DNA from 2 places in the Paenibacillus sp. FSL K6-3182 genome. Region 2 is predicted to be linked to the other one. Evidence: riboswitches for the same ligand, from Rfam matches in the RefSeq annotation. Region 2 holds a riboswitch; the other holds the start of a gene.
The links. Region 2 has a riboswitch for cyclic di-AMP ahead of MHH56_RS25225 (TrkH family potassium uptake protein). Riboswitches for the same ligand answer to the same signal wherever they lie in the genome.
Positions count from the first base shown of each region.

Region 1: linked by a shared signal. The riboswitch ahead of MHH56_RS08155 (hypothetical protein) and the one ahead of MHH56_RS25225 (TrkH family potassium uptake protein) in region 2 are both predicted to bind cyclic di-AMP.

Region 1 is NZ_CP150265.1:1,873,190-1,876,883, forward strand. It holds gene metE (5-methyltetrahydropteroyltriglutamate--homocysteine S-methyltransferase) at 1-2,145, shown strand, start outside; gene MHH56_RS08155 (hypothetical protein) at 2,219-2,644, opposite strand; cyclic di-AMP (ydaO/yuaA leader) riboswitch at 2,648-2,809, opposite strand; gene MHH56_RS08160 (hypothetical protein) at 2,856-3,284, opposite strand.
Region 2 is NZ_CP150265.1:5,731,366-5,748,417, reverse strand. It holds gene MHH56_RS25295 (NAD(P)/FAD-dependent oxidoreductase) at 1-123, shown strand, start outside; gene MHH56_RS25290 (hypothetical protein) at 123-395, shown strand; gene hemQ (hydrogen peroxide-dependent heme synthase) at 525-1,271, opposite strand; gene MHH56_RS25280 (YuiB family protein) at 1,436-1,726, shown strand; gene MHH56_RS25275 (helicase DnaB) at 1,935-3,464, shown strand; gene dnaI (primosomal protein DnaI) at 3,486-4,442, shown strand; gene MHH56_RS25265 (sulfate ABC transporter substrate-binding protein) at 4,831-5,937, shown strand; gene cysT (sulfate ABC transporter permease subunit CysT) at 5,972-6,805, shown strand; gene cysW (sulfate ABC transporter permease subunit CysW) at 6,823-7,707, shown strand; gene MHH56_RS25250 (YezD family protein) at 7,732-7,974, shown strand; gene MHH56_RS25245 (hypothetical protein) at 8,073-9,998, shown strand; gene MHH56_RS25240 (YqzM family protein) at 10,085-10,231, opposite strand; gene uvrC (excinuclease ABC subunit UvrC) at 10,440-12,344, shown strand; gene MHH56_RS25230 (CPBP family intramembrane glutamic endopeptidase) at 12,310-13,938, opposite strand; cyclic di-AMP (ydaO/yuaA leader) riboswitch at 14,184-14,388, shown strand; gene MHH56_RS25225 (TrkH family potassium uptake protein) at 14,478-15,818, shown strand; gene MHH56_RS25220 (TrkA family potassium uptake protein) at 15,837-16,499, shown strand; gene MHH56_RS25215 (LysR family transcriptional regulator) at 16,601-17,052, opposite strand, start outside.

The sequences.
Region 1 (3,694 bases), 3.7 Mb from region 2:
AAAGGAATTTCTTTAATCCCTGTTAATGATTTTACGTTATATGATCAAATGCTGGATACTGCAGCGATGTTTGGCCTTGTGCCAGATCGTTTTTCCTATGATGGAGGTCCTGTTCCCGTACAGACCTACTACGCAATGGCGAGAGGGACACAGGAAGCACAAGCCTGCGAGATGACCAAATGGTTTAATACCAACTATCACTATATCGTGCCAGAACTTGCGGATGCAGCTCCGGTACTGACGGAAAACCGTCCGCTGATTGCGTACCGCGAAGCCAAAGAAAAGCTTGGTATTGAAGGTAAACCTGTCATTATCGGTCTATACACCTTCCTCAAGCTGTCGAAGGGCTACGATGCCAAGCAGCTTCCGCAGCTCATTGAGCAGTTTATACCGCTTTATGCTCAGCTGCTTAAGGAGCTTGAGCAAGAAGGCGTACAATGGGTGCAAATCGATGAGCCCATCCTTGTTACCTCTATTTCTGAGGAAGAGATGCAATGGGTTGAATCGATTTATGCAAGGCTGAACCAAGCAGCGCCAGCGCTTAACATAATGCTTCAAACGTATTTTGAGGCAGTTGAGCATTATGAAGCTGTAGTTGCTCTCCCGGTACAAGCGATCGGTTTGGATTTCGTTCATGGTTTGGAGCAAAACTTGAAGTCGCTTGAGCAATTTGGTTATCCGAAGGATAAGCTCGCTGGTATCGGACTTGTAGACGGACGCAACATTTGGCGCTCAGACTATAAGCAAAAGCTCGAATTGCTGCAAAGGATTTCGGCATACATTCCAGCTGAGCGCACGATCGTTCAATCGTCATGCAGCCTGCTGCATGTGCCGGTAACGGCAAAAAACGAAACCAATCTGCCAGTAGAGCTGCGTGAGGCGCTTGCATTCGCGGAAGAAAAGCTGGATGAAATTGTGTGGCTAAGTGAAACAGCGACAGTAAATGAGGCGGACATCTCAGAACTGCGCAAGCTTGAGCTTAAGCTTAACGGCGAGCGGATTCATCATTTATCCATTTCTCCTGCCCGCAATCGTCAAGCTGCTGATGCAGCAGCGGTTGCGGCGCATCCTTCAACGAGGCAGAAGCCATTTGCGGAGAGACAAAAGCTGCAGCAGAAAAAGTGGAATTTGCCTTTCCTTCCAACAACGACCATCGGCAGCTTCCCGCAAACGCTGGATGTACGTCAAGCAAGGCAAAAATGGAGAAAAAATGAGCTCAGCTCACAGGACTACGCTTCATTTATCAACGATAAAATTAAAAACTGGATTGAAATCCAAGAAGAGCTTAACATTGACGTCCTCGTTCACGGTGAATTTGAGCGTACGGACATGGTCGAATTTTTCGGAGAAAAGCTGGATGGGTTCGCATTTACAAAAGGCGGCTGGGTTCAATCGTATGGTTCCCGCTGCGTAAAGCCGCCGGTCATTTATGGCGATGTTGTATTTACTGAGCCAATGACAGTAACCGAAAGCGTGTATGCGCAGTCGCTGACAAGTCGTCCGGTAAAAGGGATGTTGACGGGTCCGATTACGATTTTGAACTGGTCATTTGTCCGCAACGATATCACACGGGAGCAGGTTGCATACCAAATTGCGCTTGCACTTTCAGAGGAAGTAAAGGCGCTTGAGACTGCAGGCATCGAAATGATTCAGGTTGATGAGCCAGCTTTGCGAGAAGGCTTGCCGCTTAAACGCAGTGATTGGGATGCTTATTTAAAATGGGGCGTGCATGCCTTCCGTCTATCGACTTCAGCTGTGCGTGACACAACACAAATTCATACACATATGTGTTATTGTGAGTTCCATGATATTATCGATTCCATTCTTGCGCTGGATGCGGATGTCATCTCCATTGAAACCTCGCGCAGCCATGGCGAGCTGATTCATAGCTTTGAGGAGAACACCTATGACCAAGGCATCGGCTTAGGCGTTTACGATATTCACAGCCCGCGTGTACCGTCCGTGGAAGAAATGGTCAGCATGATCGAGCGCGCCATTAAAGTGCTCGATCCTACGCTCTTCTGGATTAATCCGGACTGCGGCTTGAAAACACGCGGAATGGAAGAAACGGTTGCTTCACTGCGCAACATGATGCTGGCTACTTACCAAGTCAGAGAGCAGCGTGCTGCATTAGCGAAGGTTTAAATCCTAAATACAATAAGACAGTCCAGAACTAGGTTATCTGTTCTGGACTGTCTTTTTTTTCTTATGAACGAAATTAATCCAAAGAGATGTAGGAGACGGAACGTTGACGCAAAACAGACTCTTCATGGTCGTTGCTGTACGGGGCTGCATCGGCGGATTGTGCTAGGACATGCTTGACGGCGGAGACGAATAAGTCGAGAACGCGCCCATCCTGATCCGTTTTGTCATAATGATACTGGTTAAGAGGTGGTAGAGGAATGCTGCCGATAAAAGACTGAAGCAGGTCGCTCCATCGTTCTAAGTCAAGGGGCTCTTCTGTGTCGCTGGCAAATAGTTCACTCCAGCCGAAGCCTTGATTGCTTGTTAAACGAAGACATACGCGATGGCCTGCAGAATCGACGGCAAGAGCAGGAATGACGAATAGCTCGATTCGTGTGACAGATAAATAAGGGGTCTGTTCCGTAAAAAGATGCAGATTTCGTGCACAATTTGTCAACATATACATCTCTCCTTTATTCGCTTACGAGGTTAGCTGTCGGATTCGGGCTAGAGAGAAAGCCCTACCAGGGTTACAAATCCCTGGATTCACCCCTTGCGAATCGATTTCGGTCGATCGCGATGGTTCCCCCGCTTTTTCATTCGAAAAATTCAGCGTAAATAGTTTACTCTTAATTATACCCTTCATTAGCGCATCTGTAAATCAGAAGTGCTTAAAATAACGATACATAGGAGATAGCTTGTTTAAATAAAGTATGCTCTTCACGGTCATATTCACAGTTTGGAAAAGAGTAATGATTGGATTCTATATGCAATGCAGCGGCTGCAAACAAATGATATATACGCTCGTCCTTCATCATTGGATCTGTTTGAAAAACAAAAGGTGACGCAAGAGGAAGTGTGCCGATGAACCTTAGCAGCATACTGCTCCATCTGATCCAGTCGCGAGGCTTCTCGGATTTTTTAATAAACAGCTCACTCCAGCCATGACCACCAGCAGTGGAGAGTCTTAGGCAAACACGGTAACCATTCGATTCAAGCATGGAAGCCGGCAGCACAAACATTTGAATTCGTTTAATTTCAAACAAGGCAGCAGGATGATTATCCAAGCTTGGTAAGGGTACTTCAACTGGTGTAGACATCAATGAGATCTCTCCTCGATTTGAATAATTCACCGATAATACTCAGCCATATTGGCTTGCCGTCTATGGTAAACCCGAAATGCAATATTGTAAAACTGTGGTATATCGTGAAAAGGCAGCCATATGCCATATTAAAAGAAATCCATTCGTTATGGCAGCAAAAAGATATTTATTCTTCGAAATACTCGTTTATTCTCTTCCATTCTCAATTATAGAGAAATCTGATTATTCACGCATAAAATCGTTAGAAAGGGAATGAACACTATTTTTGAAAACAAGAGTAAAATTGAGAAATAGTGAGATATCGAGAGATCGAAATGAATGTAAGCGTTGCGAATCGCTCTGCAAGGCTGAAACTGGCTAAATTAGGTAGCAGGCTGCCTTTACAGTATTTATAGCGAGGAGTAATA
Region 2 (17,052 bases):
GTAGCTTTTGGCAAAAAATATAAAGGCCGCGTAGCCGCTTGGCTGAAAAAAGCGATCGACCTTCGTTACCTGTTCATCATCGGCGGCATTTCGCTTGTACTTCGCAAAGGGAAGTTTCTATAATGAGACATTGCAGCGTACAAGTCCGCGGATTGCTGACCAGAGATGAGCTGGATCGTTACAATGCATTGATGGAAGTCGGCTCCTTCTTAGAATCGCAAACACGATACGACTTGGCCTATACGGTGCAAAAGGAAGTTGACCTCCTTATTCAGCCGGCGATCGAGCGGTTGAAGGACAAAGGCCGCGCTCGTGACCGAGCTACGCAAGAGTATTTGGAAGCGAAGCGGCTTGGTCTTGAAAATAATGACGAAGATGACGACGACGATAATTAAAATAAAGGCTTTCGCTCATTGGAGTAGCAACGAAACTGCTCCAAGGCGGAAGCCTTTTTCATTCAGTTGATTCTCTCGGAAAAAAAAGAAGCCCAAGCCATTTGAAGAAAAGGCTTGGGCTTCTTTCTATTATATTTTCAGCAAAGCTTGGAATTTTTCTGCGTTCAAGAAATTGCCAACATAAAAATCGCCGAAGTCAGCGTAACGAGCGCTCACTTCATCAAAGCGCATTTCATAAATCAGCTTCTTGAATTGCAACGCATCGTCGGCGAACAGTGTAACGCCCCATTCCCAGTTGTCGAAGCCGACAGAGCCGGTAATGATTTGTTTAACTTTGCCAGCGTATTGACGACCGATCATCCCGTGGCTGCGCATCAACGTTTTACGCTCGTCCATTGCGAGCATGTACCAGTTGTCTTGTCCATCTCGGCGCTTGTTCATCGGATAGAAGCAGATGTGGTTTGCTTTTGGCAGCGTCGGCTTCAATCGAGCGATAATATCCGGGTTTTGCATCGGATCAGAGCCCGGTTGTGCCATGTAGTTGCTCAGCTCTACAATGCTGACATATGAAAATACCGGATATGTAAAGCTTGCGAACGTTGTTTTGTTAAACGCCGTTTCAAGTTCGTTAAGCTCCTCTAGTGTTTCACGCAAATGCATGAATACGAAGTCTGCTTTTTGACCAACGATGGAATAAACGGCTGTACTGCCTTCTTTATTTTCCTCCACTGTGGTCCATTGCTGCAAAAACGTTTGCAGCTCGTCCAGCGCGCGGCTGCGTTCACTTTCATCGGCTAAGCGCCAAGCGGTCCAATCCACACTGCGAAAATCATGCAGCGCGTACCAGCCTTCTAATGTTTGTGCTGCTTCACTCATCGTATAAATGCTCCCTTCAAGCTCCATAATGATGCTCTAATCATTGTATCGTAAGGAGGGCGGAGTGAGCAAATGGCGGTCTTGTGACATTTGTCCTCATATAATTGACTTCCATCTAACCATTAATTAAACTAATAAACGAGAGTGTGAAAGGGGAAGTTTTGATGCTTCAATTAATTATTGCAACCGTGCTGTTTTTAGTTATGATGTTCGGCATTGGCTTTATTTTGAATATGTTGTTAAAAACAACGTGGTTCCCGATATATTTATTTGTTATCGCATTAATTGTATTAGGCATTTGGGCTCCTTGGGATCAGTCGGCGTCAACGACGATTGAAAACTTTGCTCACTACACGGTTTTTGATTACATACCGGTAATTGGAGCGCTAATCGGCGCATACGTAAGCGGATGGGCGATTCAGGCGCTGCGCAAGGGCGGCTACAAAATGTTTTAAGCCAAGCAAAAACGCCTTCAGCGTCCACTGGATGCTGAAGCAGCTTTGACGGAGAAATATAAGATAAGCAGAAGGAACGAATGATATGCCTTCTTATATTTGAAAAAAAAATCCCTCCTTCGGGGGATTTTTCTATTTTCCGACTCGTCCTGAACATCGGTTTTTATGTTAAAATGATAGAATGTTAGTGAAGGATGGAGCTGATGCTATGCGCATCAATAATATATTGCAGTACACGGAACACCACCGATATTACATTTTTCGCGATTTTTCGCTAAGCAGCCTCGACTACAAAATGCTGTCGCTAATCTATCAGCCGATGATTGGCGCATTTGCCGTCGCATTTTACCAGCAGCTGTATCATGGCATTGCCGAAGGCACCTCGGGCTATTCTTCGATTGAGCCGCAGCGCAAGCTATTTCTTGGCTTAGGGCTGGAGATGAACGAGCGCGGACGCAAGCATCTTATCGAGCAGGCTTCGAAGCTGGAGGCTGTTGGATTGCTGCAAACGTCACGATTAGGCGTTCCTGATAATGCAGATGTTATTTATGAATATGAGATGTCGCAGCCGTTGTCGCCAGTCGAATTTTTTCGCAACATGCATTTAACGATGCTCTTGCGCGATAAGGTTGGCAAGTATGCGGTAATCTCGCTTCGAGAATCATTTGGCGCTAATGAACCGGATGAGCTGGCAGGAGCGAAATTAACGAAAGAAAATATATCAGTGCCTTTCTATGAGCTGTTTAAGCTTAATATGCAGTCCGTAGATAATGAGCTTGAGCAAGCGTTGACAGAGGTTGCGCCATCGCGGCAATCAGCCGCTAGGCCGGCACAAGCAACAGCAGGCATACCTTATGGAGAAATTATTTTGCGTTTTCCTCGTAATTCCGCAAATCGGCGGTTCGTGGAGCGGCTGCGAAGTGATGAAGAACAACTCTCGCAGGTGAACTATGTAGCTTACAAATATAATTTGGCTGTAGTGGATATATGTCGTTTACTTGATGAGGATGGCATTTTTGGAGAGAGCGGCACACTTAATGTTGATGAGCTTCAACTGCGGGCTAATCAATTTTATAGGCAGGACAAGAAGCGGGAAGGCGAACGGCAGCGAGCGCTGTCACGCACGCAAGTTGTTGCGGACGAGGAGACGGTTGATCCTGATGAATTGACCGAGGAATACGAAGTGCAAGAGCAGCATTATTTGCAAGTTCCAAATCAGCTTAGCGGCCGCTGTGATGTTCAGCAATATAATATGCTGATGCGAAATGAACCACATACACGGTTTCTTCAGCGCTTTTTCCCCGGAGCAGTACCGGATTGGATTGAACGAGTGTTTGAACGCATCGACCTCAATTATAAATTAGCTGCCCCCGTTATAAACGTACTTATACATTATGTTATCGGAGCTAACGATGCGCAGCGGGTGACAAAAACATTTTTGGACGCCGTAGCATCGAACATGCTTGTGAAACAAATCGATACATTCGAGAAAGCAGTGCTTTATGTGCGAGAGCAAGCGCAGGTGGAGCAGGATAAGGAGCGCCGCAAGGAAGCTGCGACCAGTTACGCTGGCGGAGGCTATAACGGCTCGAAAGGCGGCTCCAGAAGCGGAGGCAGCAGGGGCACATCCCGTAAGCCTTCTATTCCAATCGTACAGGAAGATCAATCGGCTTCGGCAGTTTCGGCCGATGAGCTTGAAGAGCTGTTGAAGCTGGCTCGGAAATTAGACGGTAAATGATAAAGGCGGTGTAAGCAGATGATGGAGTCGATGGGCGAATTGCTGAAGGCTTGGCCTTCCGGCAAAGCCTTTACGGAAAAGGCGGAGCATAAGCTGACTGAGCTGCTTGCAGAACCGCTTGTTGAGAAGCTTCGCGTTAAATATCCGGATTTGGATGAGCAGACAATCCGTCTTAATTTGAATCGGGTTTATCAATATGTGACGGAATACAGGAACTGTACCAATTGTCCGGGCTTAGACAATTGCCCGAATGATTTTGAAGGCCACTATACGCTGCTTAGTTCTGATACGGTGAATGGTCTAACGCAGTTATATGACCGTAAGGTAGCATGCAAGAAATTTAACGCTCGTCAGAATGAGGATCAGATTAGAAGCCGGATCAGAAGCTTCTACATAGACGAGAAGGCGCTGCAGCGCGGCTACTCGTCAGCTGAGATTATTACGAGAGATCTTGAGCGTGCAAAGGCGGTTGGGCAGGTTCAGAAATATATCGATCGCACGAAAGAGCATGGCTTGCAGGAGGAAGGCTTGTATTTGGCAGGCCGCTTTGGTACAGGCAAAACATTTTTAATGTGTTATTTGCTTCATGAGCTTGCGAAGGCTGGATATTCCGGTGTGATCGTCTACATGCCTGATTTTGTAGAAGATCTGAAGACGCTCATGCATGAGCCCGGCAAGCTGAAGGAAACGGTCGAGATGATGAAGGAAACCGACCTGCTTATCTTTGATGATATGGGCGCAGAAAATTTAAATCCATGGGTTCGCGATCATGTACTAGGCGCGATCTTGAATTATCGGATGCAGCGCAAGCCAACGTTCTACACCTCCAACTACGAGCTGGAGGCGCTGGAGAGGCATTTTAGCTTCACGAGCAAGGATGGCGATGAGCTGCATAAGGGACAGCGTATAATGGACCGTATACGGCCTTACGTTGAAGTTGTCATGGTTACCGGTGAAAACAAGCGCGGACAAAAATAATTGATTAAAGCTTTGGTTAACGGATTCCTATTCGAGGAATTTGTTGACCAAAGCTTTTATTTTTGTTTAAGGCTGGCAGCAGCATCAAGCTTTATCTCAGTATGGTTGAAAGCGTATTCAGAATGAGCGCTGTTTTTATACTGTGTCGTGCGTTCTGCTAGCATATAAAGCTTTCTTATAGGACTTATCAATTATTTGAAATTAAGTATTGACAGAAAGTGGGGCTCGCTGGTAAGATTCTTCCATAACCAACTAAGCAGGTAGGAATAATGTTTTCCGACCGGACGAACCGGAGTAAACACCTATCCAGGAGAAACATCCTCACAGGAAGTAAACTTCATAAATGTTTCTGAAAGCCTGTTAATTTAAAAAAGGGGTGTATGGAAAGATGAAGAAAATTACTCATGTTCGTTCCGTTGTTATTCTATTGGCATTAGTGCTTGTATTGGCTGCTTGCGGTCAAGGCGGCAACAACAAAACAAACAAAGAAACGAATAAGCCTACTAACGAGGCAACTAATACAGCTGCAACAGACGCACCTACGGATAAACCAAAACCGCCAGTTGAGCTTTTGAATGTATCCTACGATCCTACTCGCGAGCTTTATGTAGCATTTAACGCGGCATTCTCGAAACATTGGAAAGCGGAAACAGGTCAAGACGTGACGATTAAACAATCGCATGGCGGGTCTGGTAAACAAGGCCGCGCAGTTATTGATGGCTTGAAGGCGGATGTTGTAACACTTGCACTTGGTTATGACATCGATGCAATCGTTGAGCCAGGGCTAATTAATGCGGATTGGCAATCAAAGTTTGAGCACAACAGCGCTCCTTATACATCAACAATCGTATTTTTAGTTCGTAAAGGAAACCCAAAAGGCATTAAGGATTGGAACGATCTAATCAAGGACAAAGTTGAAGTTATTACTCCAAATCCTAAAACATCTGGCGGAGCTCGCTGGAACTATCTTGCTGCATGGGGTTATGCGCTTAAGCAAAATGGAAATGACGAAGCAAAAGCACAAGAGTTCGTTACACAATTATTTAAGCATGTACCTGTTCTGGATTCCGGTGCACGCGGTTCAACAACAACGTTTGTAGAACGCGGCATTGGCGATGTACTGCTTGCTTGGGAGAATGAGGCTTTCCTATCGATCAATGAGCTTGGTCCAGACAAATTCGAAATCGTATATCCTTCTTTAAGTATTCTTGCTGAACCTCCAGTTGCTGTAGTTGATAAAGTGGTAGACGAGCGCGGAACTCGTGAAGTAGCGGAAGCTTACTTGAAATACCTTTACACAGAAGAAGGCCAAGAAATTGCAGCTAAAAACTACTACCGTCCAATTTCGGAGACAGTTGCTGCAAAGTATGCAGATCAATTCAAAACTCTAGAATTGCTCACGATTGATAAAGATTTTGGCGGCTGGAAAGAAGCGCAAACCAAACACTTTGCAGACGGCGGCATTTTCGACAAAATTTACACACCAGGCTCATAATGCAAAGCATAAACAAGATTGGAGCTGACTTCACATGAAAGGTTCCAAGCCCCGTAACGTACTGCCGGGTTTTGGTTTGTCGCTTGGATTCACATTGTTTTACCTTAGCATTATTGTATTGATTCCGCTGACTGCCGTTTTTTTCAAAACGGCAGAGCTCAGCTGGTCGGAATTCTGGAGCACGGTTACGAATGCTCGTGTCGTTGCCTCTTATCGAGTCAGCTTTCTAACCGCATTTTTTGCCGGACTTGTAAATGCAGTATTTGGCCTATTAATCGCTTGGGTGCTCGTTCGTTATCAGTTTCCAGGCAAAAAAATCGTCGACAGTTTAGTGGATCTGCCATTTGCACTGCCAACTGCAGTGGCTGGCATTGCTTTAACTGCGATCTATGCACCGAATGGTTGGATTGGCTCATTGCTTGAACCGCTCGGCGTCAAGGTTGCTTACTCCCCGCTCGGTATCACCATCGCACTAATATTTATTGGACTTCCGTTTGTTGTTCGTACGGTACAGCCGGTGCTGCAGGATATGGAGAAAGAAACGGAAGAAGCGGCAGTTATGCTCGGAGCCTATCGTTTAAGAACCTTTTGGAAGGTCATCTTGCCTGAGCTGTTGCCAGCACTACTAACTGGTTTTGCTCTAGCATTTGCAAGAGGTATCGGAGAATATGGCTCGGTCGTGTTCATATCGGGCAATATGCCGCTGAAAACAGAAATAACTCCACTGCTCATCATGACGAAGCTGGAGCAATACGATTACGCTGGCGCTACTGCTATTGCACTCGTAATGCTCGTTGTATCCTTCCTGATGCTGCTAGTCATTAATTTACTGCAGTGGCGAATGAATCGCCGCACAGTATCAGACTAAGAAGGGAGCTCATACAAATGGCTGGAGCAATTACAGTACACACGAATGCAGAAGCTTCCAAACGTCCGAGGCATATTACAGAATCAGGTCCCGTCAAATGGCTGCTTATTATCATTGCGATGCTGTTTCTTGGATTAGTTGTCCTGCTGCCGCTGGCATCGGTATTTGTTGAAGCATTAAAAAAAGGTGTAGGCGTATACATTGATTCGATTACAGAGCCGGATGCTTTGTCAGCGCTTAAGCTCACGCTTATCGTTGCATTAATCGCAGTTCCTGTGAATACGGTCTTTGGTATTGCTGCGGCCTGGGCGATCAGTAAATTTCGCTTTCGCGGTAAAAATATTTTAATTACGTTAATCGATTTGCCGTTTGCTGTGTCGCCAGTCATTTCTGGATTGATCTATGTGCTGTTATTTGGCGCACAGGGCTTTTTTGGTCCTTGGCTCGATGAGCGTGGCATCCAAATTATATTTGCAGTTCCTGGAATCGTACTTGCAACCGTGTTTGTTACGGTCCCCTTTGTTGCTCGCGAGCTTATTCCGTTGATGCAAGCGCAGGGCGTCCAAGAAGAGGAAGCAGCTGCAAGCTTAGGCGCTAAAGGCTGGCAAATCTTTTGGAAGGTTACTTTGCCAAACATCAAGTGGGGACTATTGTATGGCGTTATTTTGTGTAACGCACGAGCAATGGGCGAGTTCGGCGCTGTATCTGTCGTATCCGGCCATATCCGCGGAGAAACGAATACGCTGCCGCTGCATATTGAGATTTTGTACAACGAATATCAATTTTCGGCCTCATTCGCCGTTGCTTCTTTGCTCGTCATGCTAGCGGTTGTAACGATGATCGTGAAGAGCATTGTAGAGTGGAAGTCTGGCACGCAGAAGCCAGCGGAGAAAGCTGAATAAATGACAATAATGGAGGGGTTTGAAATGGCAAAACCGCTAGAGTTAGATGCGCAATGGCTGGAGCGTATTTCTGAACAAGTAACGGGTCTTAATTATGGGCATGTAACGATCACTGTTCATGATGGAAGAATTGTACAGATCGACCGGACGGAAAGAACACGTTATGATGGTCCCTCTCAGAAGCAGCAGGTTCCGTCCGAATCTTCACAGCAATCGAAGCAGCGGGACAATTCATCAACGGGCGAAGCGCTTAGAATTGTGCAGTAGCTCCCTAATAGATTCGATAAATATACAACAAACCCAATGCCGCGCAGGCATTGGGTTTGTTGTATACTGGAAGAAAAGTATCCATAAGGAGAATATTAATGCCGGATTGGTCCTATCAGTCCTTGTTTCGACCTCTTTTATTCAGGCTTCCTTCTAGGCTTAGCAGAACACTGACTCTAAAAGCAATGGGTACGCTGAGCAGCATCCCAGGCGGTACTTTTGTTATTCGTACACTTGGGCATATGGAGCCATCACCTCACTTGGAGCAGAAGCTAGCAGGCATTCCCTTAACTACAAGTGTGGGATTGTCAGGCGGTCTAGATCCGCAAGGAGTGGCGCATAAAGCGCTGGCTCAGTTTGGATTTGGTTTTATCGAGCATGGTCCTATAACCGTCAAGCAAATTAAGAGTGATAAGCCTATAACGAATGACATCCTAAATGAAACCATTCGATATCCAGATTATTATGAAAACGACGGTGTAGAGCAGTATGCTGAGCGTATGGGAAAGCCAGGACATTCGTTGCCGCAGCTTGCGAGAATTGCTCCAATGCCGCATGCTTCTTGCGAGCAGGCTCTAATCGAGCTTAAAAGCATGCTGGTGCGGCTAAGTGCAGCGGGTGCGGTTGGTTTTTATGTTGATGTCCTGCATTCATCAAGGAGCCTCGAAGAAGCCCACACTATTTTGAAAGGTATAGCCGGATACGCTTCCGCACAACCGCATGCTAATAAACCTTTGTTTATTTATGTTCCGCCTGACTTTTCTAATGACAGCCTAATCTCGCTGATCCACGCAGCAGAGGGAGTTTGGAGAGGCGTGGTCATTGGAGAAGCAATCTGCGAAGATAACAACGAGGGCTATGGCGCAAGCGTGGGTAAAGAGGCCAAGGCGTTTACTTTGGCCAAAATAAAGCTGCTGCGAAAGGAATACTGTTCCCACTTGCTAATCAAAGCGGGCGGGGGCGTGCATGAGCCGCAGGATGCGTTAGATCTGCTGAAAGCAGGCGCTAACGCCGTTCTACTTCACAGCGGACTGATTTATGCAGGGCCTGGTCTGCCAAAACGGATTAATGAAGCTGTCATTTATGAGCAGGTCCGAGATCTTCCTGCGCAAGTGACTCCATCATTCTGGAAGCATTGGGGCTGGATGCTCCTGCTTGGAATCGGCATGATTATTGGCGGAATATTGTCATGGATTATTGCTGCGACTACGGTGCTGCTGTCCTATGATTTGAATTTTATAGACATGACGTTGGACGAGCTGAAGCACGTCAACCATCATCTGCTGCATTTTATGTCTCATGACCGAATTACGCTTTCCGGAACGATGATTACAATTGGAATATTGTATGTTCAGCTGGCTAGACATGGATTAAAGCATAGTCTGCACTGGGCTCGAACGGCTTTGATGACGTCTGGTATTGTTGGGTTTTTAAGCTTTTTCTTATTTCTTGGCTACGGTTATTTCGATCCGCTGCATGCGCTAGCTGCTGCTTTTTTGTTCCCGATGTTTCTGCTATCCATGCGCAAAAATCCGGATCAGCCCTATCGCTTGCCAGTTAATGTTCGTAATGATCGAATATGGCGTTTGGCGATGTATGGACAATTTTGTTTTGTCGTTTTGGGCTTCGCGCTGGCTGTAGGCGGTTTAACGATCGCAGGCGTTGGGATTACAGAGGTGTTCGTACAGTCGGATTTGGTTTATTTGAATACGACGCATAACGAGCTGAATGGGGCGAACTTGAAACTCATCCCGTTGATAGCCCATGATAGAGCAGGATTTGGCGGAGCGTTGTTCTGTGCTGCACTGGCCATTCTTATTATTGCGCTATGGGGAATCCAGCAGGGAACGCGCTGGATATGGTGGACGCTGCTGCTTGGCGGAGCACCGGGCTTCTATGCGGGCTTAAGTGTTCATCTATCCATCGGTTATATCGATTTTTTGCATCTTTCACCTGCGTTGTTTGCGTTATTGCTTTATATTCTCGGACTTATTTTCTTGTATCCTTATTTAATGAGAAAGTAACAAGTGTAGCGGAATTATATCTGATGTATCAGCCGCGTATCGTTGATAGGCAACAAAAAAAAGGAGCAGCGAGCTGCTCCTTTTTCTTATGAAATGATGAATTTCACGATTACAGCAACAGCGAAAATGACGGTCATTAAACCGAGCATGCCGCCAAAGCCGAAAACGACGTCCATCAAGTCATGGCGAGGCTCTTCGTTAAAATGCTCGCGCGGGTCTCTTACGTTTTCCATCGTTGACGTCCTCCTTGAAAAAGACCGATTGCGTAAGTAACAACCAATTTACGGTCGTCTTTATGTAGTATCGGTTTATTCAACTTATATTAGTATACTCAAACAGATAAACAGTTGTAAAGCCAGAACCGGTGACAATTGTAAAACAAAGTATAGCCGAGTTATGATAAAATATGAACAGAATCATATGGCAGTCGGAGGCGAGAGCATGGATCATCAGCAAACGGATCGGGAGCAGGCAGAGCAGCAGCTTGCAGAGGCAAAAGAGACGATACGGAACAAACTAGCTTTGCTCCCGGATCAATCAGGCTGTTACCTCATGAAAAACAGCGAAGGCGTCATCATTTATGTAGGCAAGGCAAAAGTGCTCAAAAATCGCGTGCGTTCTTATTTTAACGGCAGCCACAATGGCAAGACGCAGCGGCTCGTATCTGAAATTCGTGATTTTGAATTCATTGTAACCTCTAGCAATATGGAAGCACTCATTTTAGAATGCAACTTAATTAAACAATACCATCCAAGATATAACGTCCTGTTAAAGGATGATAAAACGTTCCCCTATATCAAAATTACGAACGAGAAACATCCGAAGCTCGAGGTCACAAGACGTATCATTAAAGACAAGGGCAAGTACTTTGGCCCTTATCCGAATGCTTATGCCGCTCAGCAGACAAAGAAGCTTCTGGACCGGCTATATCCGCTTCGCAAGTGTAAGACACTCCCAGATAAGGTGTGCTTGTATTATCATCTAGGACAATGTATTGCACCGTGTGAATTTGATGTGCAGCAGAGCGAATACGATCGGATGATTCAAGAAATTTCAAAGTTTTTGAACGGCGGTCAAGATGTCGTGAAAAATGAGCTGCAGCGCAAGATGGAGGAAGCAGCCGAGAAGCTCGAATTTGAACGGGCGAAGGAGCTTAGGGATCAGCTGATTGCAATCGATGCGGTCATGGAGAAGCAGAAGATTACGATGTCCGATGCGCTTGACCGTGATATTTTTGGTTTTGCAGTAGATAAGGGCTGGATGTGCGTTCAAATATTGTACATGCGCCAGGGTAAGCTCATTGAGCGGCACGGCACAACTTTTCCTTATTACGGGGAAGAGTATGATGATTTCATGACATTCGTTACGCAGTATTATAGCGATAATCCGGCATTGCCTAAGCAAATCCTGCTGCCAATACCGCCTGAGCTGGAAGCGGTGGAATCAGCGGGCGGAGTGGCAGCAGTTGATGAGGCAGCAGCTACGCACGCTGACGATGTCATTGCATCCTTGCACAGCTGGCTGAAGGTTAAGGTGCTTATGCCGCAGCGCGGACGCAAGAGCGAGGTCGTAACGATGGCTATCGATAATGCAAGGGTGATGCTGGACGAGAAATTCAGGCTCATCGAACGAGATGAGGAACGAAGCGTTAAAGCGTCAGAGTCGCTTGCAGGCTGGCTAGGGCTGGATGAAGTACGCCGAATCGAGGCATTTGATAACTCCAATATTCAGGGGACGAATCCCGTTTCGGCTATGGTTGTCTTTACGGACGGCAAGCCAGACCGCAAGGAATACCGCAAATACAAGGTGAAGACAGTACAAGGTCCAGATGATTACGAAACGATGCGCGAGGTCATACGGCGCCGCTACGAGCGTGTGGTGAAAGAGGAATTAGCTCCGCCGGACCTGATTGTAGTCGATGGGGGCAAAGGGCAAATATCTGCGGCGCTCGACGTGCTTGAGAATGAGCTTGGGTTGTACATTCCCGTTTGCGGTCTTGTGAAGGATGCGAAGCATAAGACAGCGCAGCTTATGACTGGAGATCCAGCTGAGATTGTTCCTTTGCCAAGGGACAGCCAGGAGTTTTATTTGCTGCAGCGCATTCAAGATGAGGTGCATCGCTTTGCGATTACATTCCACCGCGAGCAGCGCGCCAAGTCCATGGTGGAGTCGAAGCTTGATTCGATTCCGGGCATTGGCGAGAAACGACGCAAGCTGCTGCTCAAGCATTTTGGCTCGATCAAAAAAATAAAAGAGGCCTCAGTCGAAGACTTTCGGCCTCTATCTATTGGTGATAAATTAGCTTCGCAAATTATAGCTGCTCTAGGGGAGGAGTCGTCGTCATAGACGGCTTCTTCTCTTTTTTGTGACTTAAATATTTTAGAACAAATGCAATCAGTACCGGCAGCACGGAGAAGAAAATAGCTGAGATTATGTTCGGTGCTGTTCCAATAGTGAGCAAGGATAGGCCAACTGCAACGCTGTTGAAGATGGCATGGGTGAACATGGCTGTAATGAAGCCGTATCTGACGAAGATAAAGCTGAACAACAGTCCGATAATCATCAGCTCAAACAGTCTCGTCGTGGACGGATAAAAAGGATACATCACATGGCCCAGCGCCCAGAAGAAGGTAGGCAGCAGTGCTGCGGCAAACGTGTTTTTAAACCACCTGCGAAATAGTCCAATACCGAAGAAGCGGAATACGGCTTCTTCGCCAATTGCGGCAGCCCAAGCAAGCACGGGCATCAGCCAAAGAATGCCCATATTGTATGGGGATTGTGAGGCATCTGATGTTTCCCAAGTGCCAATGGACAGCTTCAAGGCGATAAAGATAACCGATTGAATTGCGAATAGGATGATCGCGAATAAATAGGACAAGCCCACGCTGCGCCAAACATAATCGCCATACCCTCTCTGACCGAAGCGCGGCCATAAAGCGCGGCCCTGCGCCTTCCAGAGGCCGTCTCCGGCAACGATGGATACATAAATGGAACCTGCCATTGGAATCGCTAGCAGAACACTTACGATGGCAGTGATCGAAACGGTAGCGCCTGCCATATCCGTCTCGCCGAGCGTAGCCCGGATACCATCCAGAACGTTTAAATTCATGATCGTATAAGTAATTAAATAAATGATCGTTAATACGATTCCGTATTTAAAGGATGTATGTTTTCGATACAAAACGGAGTAAATAATAGCTAAGACGAATAAAACGAAGCTCATGAACAGATAACCGATAGAGGTAAGGTATCCAGCTATTTTATCTTGTTTCTTTACATAGTTTATGTAATCGGATGGAGCCTCGAATATCGGTTTATATTTAGTAATGATCGTACGGTCATTCACGACAAGAGCGTTAACCAATACGTTAAGATGAGCATTTTTAATGGAATAACCTGCAGGAGGCTTAGGCTGCCAGTCGCCATTAGGCAATATTTGACCGCCTATGAATTCAGTACCGCTGAAATTTCCTGCAGTTAGGAAGGCAATAGCTTCTTTTGCTTTATCTGCATCTGATAGCTGTTCCCCCTCAAGCTTCAAGTTCCAAGCTACGACTTTCCCGCTATGCATATGTAGATAAACATATCCGCTGCCGCCGCTTGCGAATTTAAGATCAACCTGAAACGTATCTGTAGGAAACCTAGGGTCATATTTATCCGTATATGCTTTGACTAGCTCATATTTAGATAAGTAGCCATTCATAATTTTATCGGTTTGATGTACGGCTTTAGCCGATTTCACCTTCAAGCCTGTTTCTTTTTCAACAAATGCAGACGCCTTATCCTCCGCCGCTGATTTCGTTATGACCTTGGTATTCATTTCGCCAGATGAGATAGCCGTAATCATGGGAACGATTTGTACGGCCCCATAAATAATAAAGCAAGCAACTGCTGCCCATATAAATCGTTTCCATTCATTGGGTTTAATAGAATCAATCATAGTTTCACCTCAACTGTCTTCATAATAAATAGCTCATTTTATTACCTTAACATATGAATCCCTAAATTATCCAATGAAAATGACCGTTTGTTTTCAAAAAAATGCGAAATAACGATGTCCAGCAAGCTAGCTATGTGCTGGTTCGTCCCATTGCCCTAATTTGAGCTAATATCGTCCTGTTTGTCATAAACGTCACCTTTATATCAGGAGTGCTTAGGGATTATAATCGTTATCGTCATACTAATTGCATAGCATAGCCGAATTTCCTAAGGAAATCGGGGGAACCATAAAGTTGTCTAAATGGATGAACCTGCTGAAAGCAAAGCAGTTTAACATTAGATAGCATGGGGTGAATTTTAGCGGTGAAGCATCGTCTTCTTCCGCTGAATAGGGCTGCCTGTCCAGGCCCGAATCCGTCAGCTAACCTCGAAGGCGTATTGGAACAGGACTCATCGCACGAGCACTTGAGTTTCCAGTGCTTTTTTTTATGCTTAAAAACAAAAATGACAATATGACATAATCAAAAAGAAGGGAAATGGATGAAGGTTAGTTGGAATGTTTTGAAGTGGTCACCCCCGCGTATTTTGGTAAGTGGATTCGCTCTTATTATATTGCTGGGTGCCTTATTATTATCCATGCCTTTTGCATCGGTAAGCGGTGAGAGATTGCCTTTTATAGATGCGCTGTTTACGGCAACTTCGGCAACCTGTGTAACAGGGTTAGTTGTCGTTGATACTGGAACTTATTTCTCTATATGGGGTCAAATCATATTAATGTGCCTGTTCCAGCTTGGTGGACTCGGATTTATGACGATGGCGACGCTGGTAGCGCTCGTACTTCGCAAGAGGATTTCGCTGCGTGAGCGGCTTTTGCTGCAGGAATCCATGAACCAGTCGAGCATGGAAGGCATCGTGCGTTTGATTAGACGCGTTATTGTGTATTCATTGACAATAGAGCTTATTGGCGCTGCGTTGTTTGCTTCGAGGTTTGCATTTGATATGCCGCTGGGCAAAGCGATTTATTTTGGAGCCTTTCATGCGGTTTCATTGTTTAACAATGCTGGTTTTGATATTTTTGGGAACTATCGCAGCTTGACCTTATACGTATCTGATCCAGTCGTCAATATTGCAGCTATGATGCTGATCATATCGGGTGGACTCGGCTTTGTTGTTATGTCGGACCTGATGGAGTTCCGCAAAAACCGCAAGCTGTCACTGCACAGTAAGGTCGTGCTATCTATGACAGGAACGCTTATTGCAGTAGGGACACTCGTCATATTTATTTTTGAATTCTCGAATTCGAAGACACTGGGCTCTCTGGACTGGGGCGGGAAAATTTTGTCTTCGTTCTTCCAGTCGGTAACGCCGCGGACGGCAGGAGCCAATACGCTTGATTATACGGCTATTCGGCAAGCGACGATGTTTTTCACCATTATATTAATGTTTATTGGCGCCTCGCCCGGCTCGACGGGCGGCGGCATCAAAACAACAACCTTTGCAACGTTGGTCGGCGCTGTATTTGCAATGATTAGAGGACGAGAGGACATCGTTCTTTTCCGTTACAGATTAGGCAAAGACAGAATTTTTAAAGCACTCACGATTACTTTGATCTCTTTATCGCTTGTCATTATTGTAACGATGATCTTGTCGATGACGGAGGATCAAGCTTTTATAAAGCTATTGTTTGAAGCGACATCAGCATTTGGAACAGTAGGATTATCCGTTGGTGTTACGCCAGAGCTGAGCCTTGTTGGGAAAATAGTCATTGCATTAACCATGTTTGCCGGAAGACTTGGACCCCTGACGCTCGCATACGCGCTTGGGCCTCGTACAGAGAAAGAGCTTTATCGGCATCCAGAGGGCAAAATTACGATTGGATAGGAGACTTTGCAAGTGGGAATTAAAAAGAAACAATTTGTCATCATCGGCTTAGGGAGATTTGGTTCGAGCTTAGGGCGCGAACTCGTCCAGCTTGGCCATGAGGTGCTTGGAATAGATAAGGATGAGGAAGCCGTTCAGGACATGAGCGGTATTCTAACCTATGCTGTATCAGCTGATTGTACGGATGAAGAAGCGCTGCGCTCCTTGGGTGTAAGAAACTTTGATTGCGGAGTTGTCGCGATTGGCGATGACATTCAATCCAGCATTTTGACAACCATACTGCTTAAGGATTTGGAAGTGAAGCAAGTTGTAGCGAAAGCTTTGACTGAACTGCATGGCCGGGTGCTTGAGAAAATCGGTGTCGACCGCGTGGTCTATCCTGAGCGCGATATGGGTATTCGAGTTGCGCATCAGCTAGTATCCCCAAATCTATTAGATTATATCGAGCTTTCCAAAGAGTATACGATCGCCGAGCTTGCTGTACCGCAATGCTTGGATGGCAAGTCATTGCATGATCTTAATCCGCGAGCTAGATTTGGATGCAGCATCGTAGCCATAAATAAGCCCAATGGCATCATTATTGCACCGACAGCAACGGATGTCCTTTCACTTCGTGATGTCATGGTTATTATAGGAACAAATGAGCAAATAGAAGACTTCGAAGCATCCGTTATCCGTTAATTTTTTTATGTAGTGGAAGAGGCTTATCATTAGAAAAGGCAGATTAGGCTGAAATGGATTTGGAAGTGTAATATTGGAAATGCTGAAGGACAGCAGCTATTTTAAAAGCTGCTGTCCTTTTTGCTGGGGAAGCCTGCTGCAAGCTCGTTGATCCAAAGGCGAACGGACGGGCTGAGGGCGGCCGAGTCCGCATGAATGAGCGAGGTGGTACGTTTTGTATCTTCAAGTTCTCGAATGGGAATGACGGTAAGATCATTGTCTTCAAGCAGTTGATTGCGCATATACGATTGAGGCAGGAGCGTCGCAGCACGGCAAGTATGCAGCAACCGAAGGATAGCTTCAAACGAATCAATTTCCATTCGCACATCCGGCTGAAGATGATATTTGTCAAACAGCTCGTCGGTCAACAACCTGTACCAAGTGCCTTTGGAGAACAAGATCATCGGCATGCCGGTCACATCCTGTATACCCAGCGTGCCTTTATCGGTAATAACCTGATTGCGAGGCACCACGAGCGATAGATGATCCTCAAACAGCGGAATGCACCGCAGCG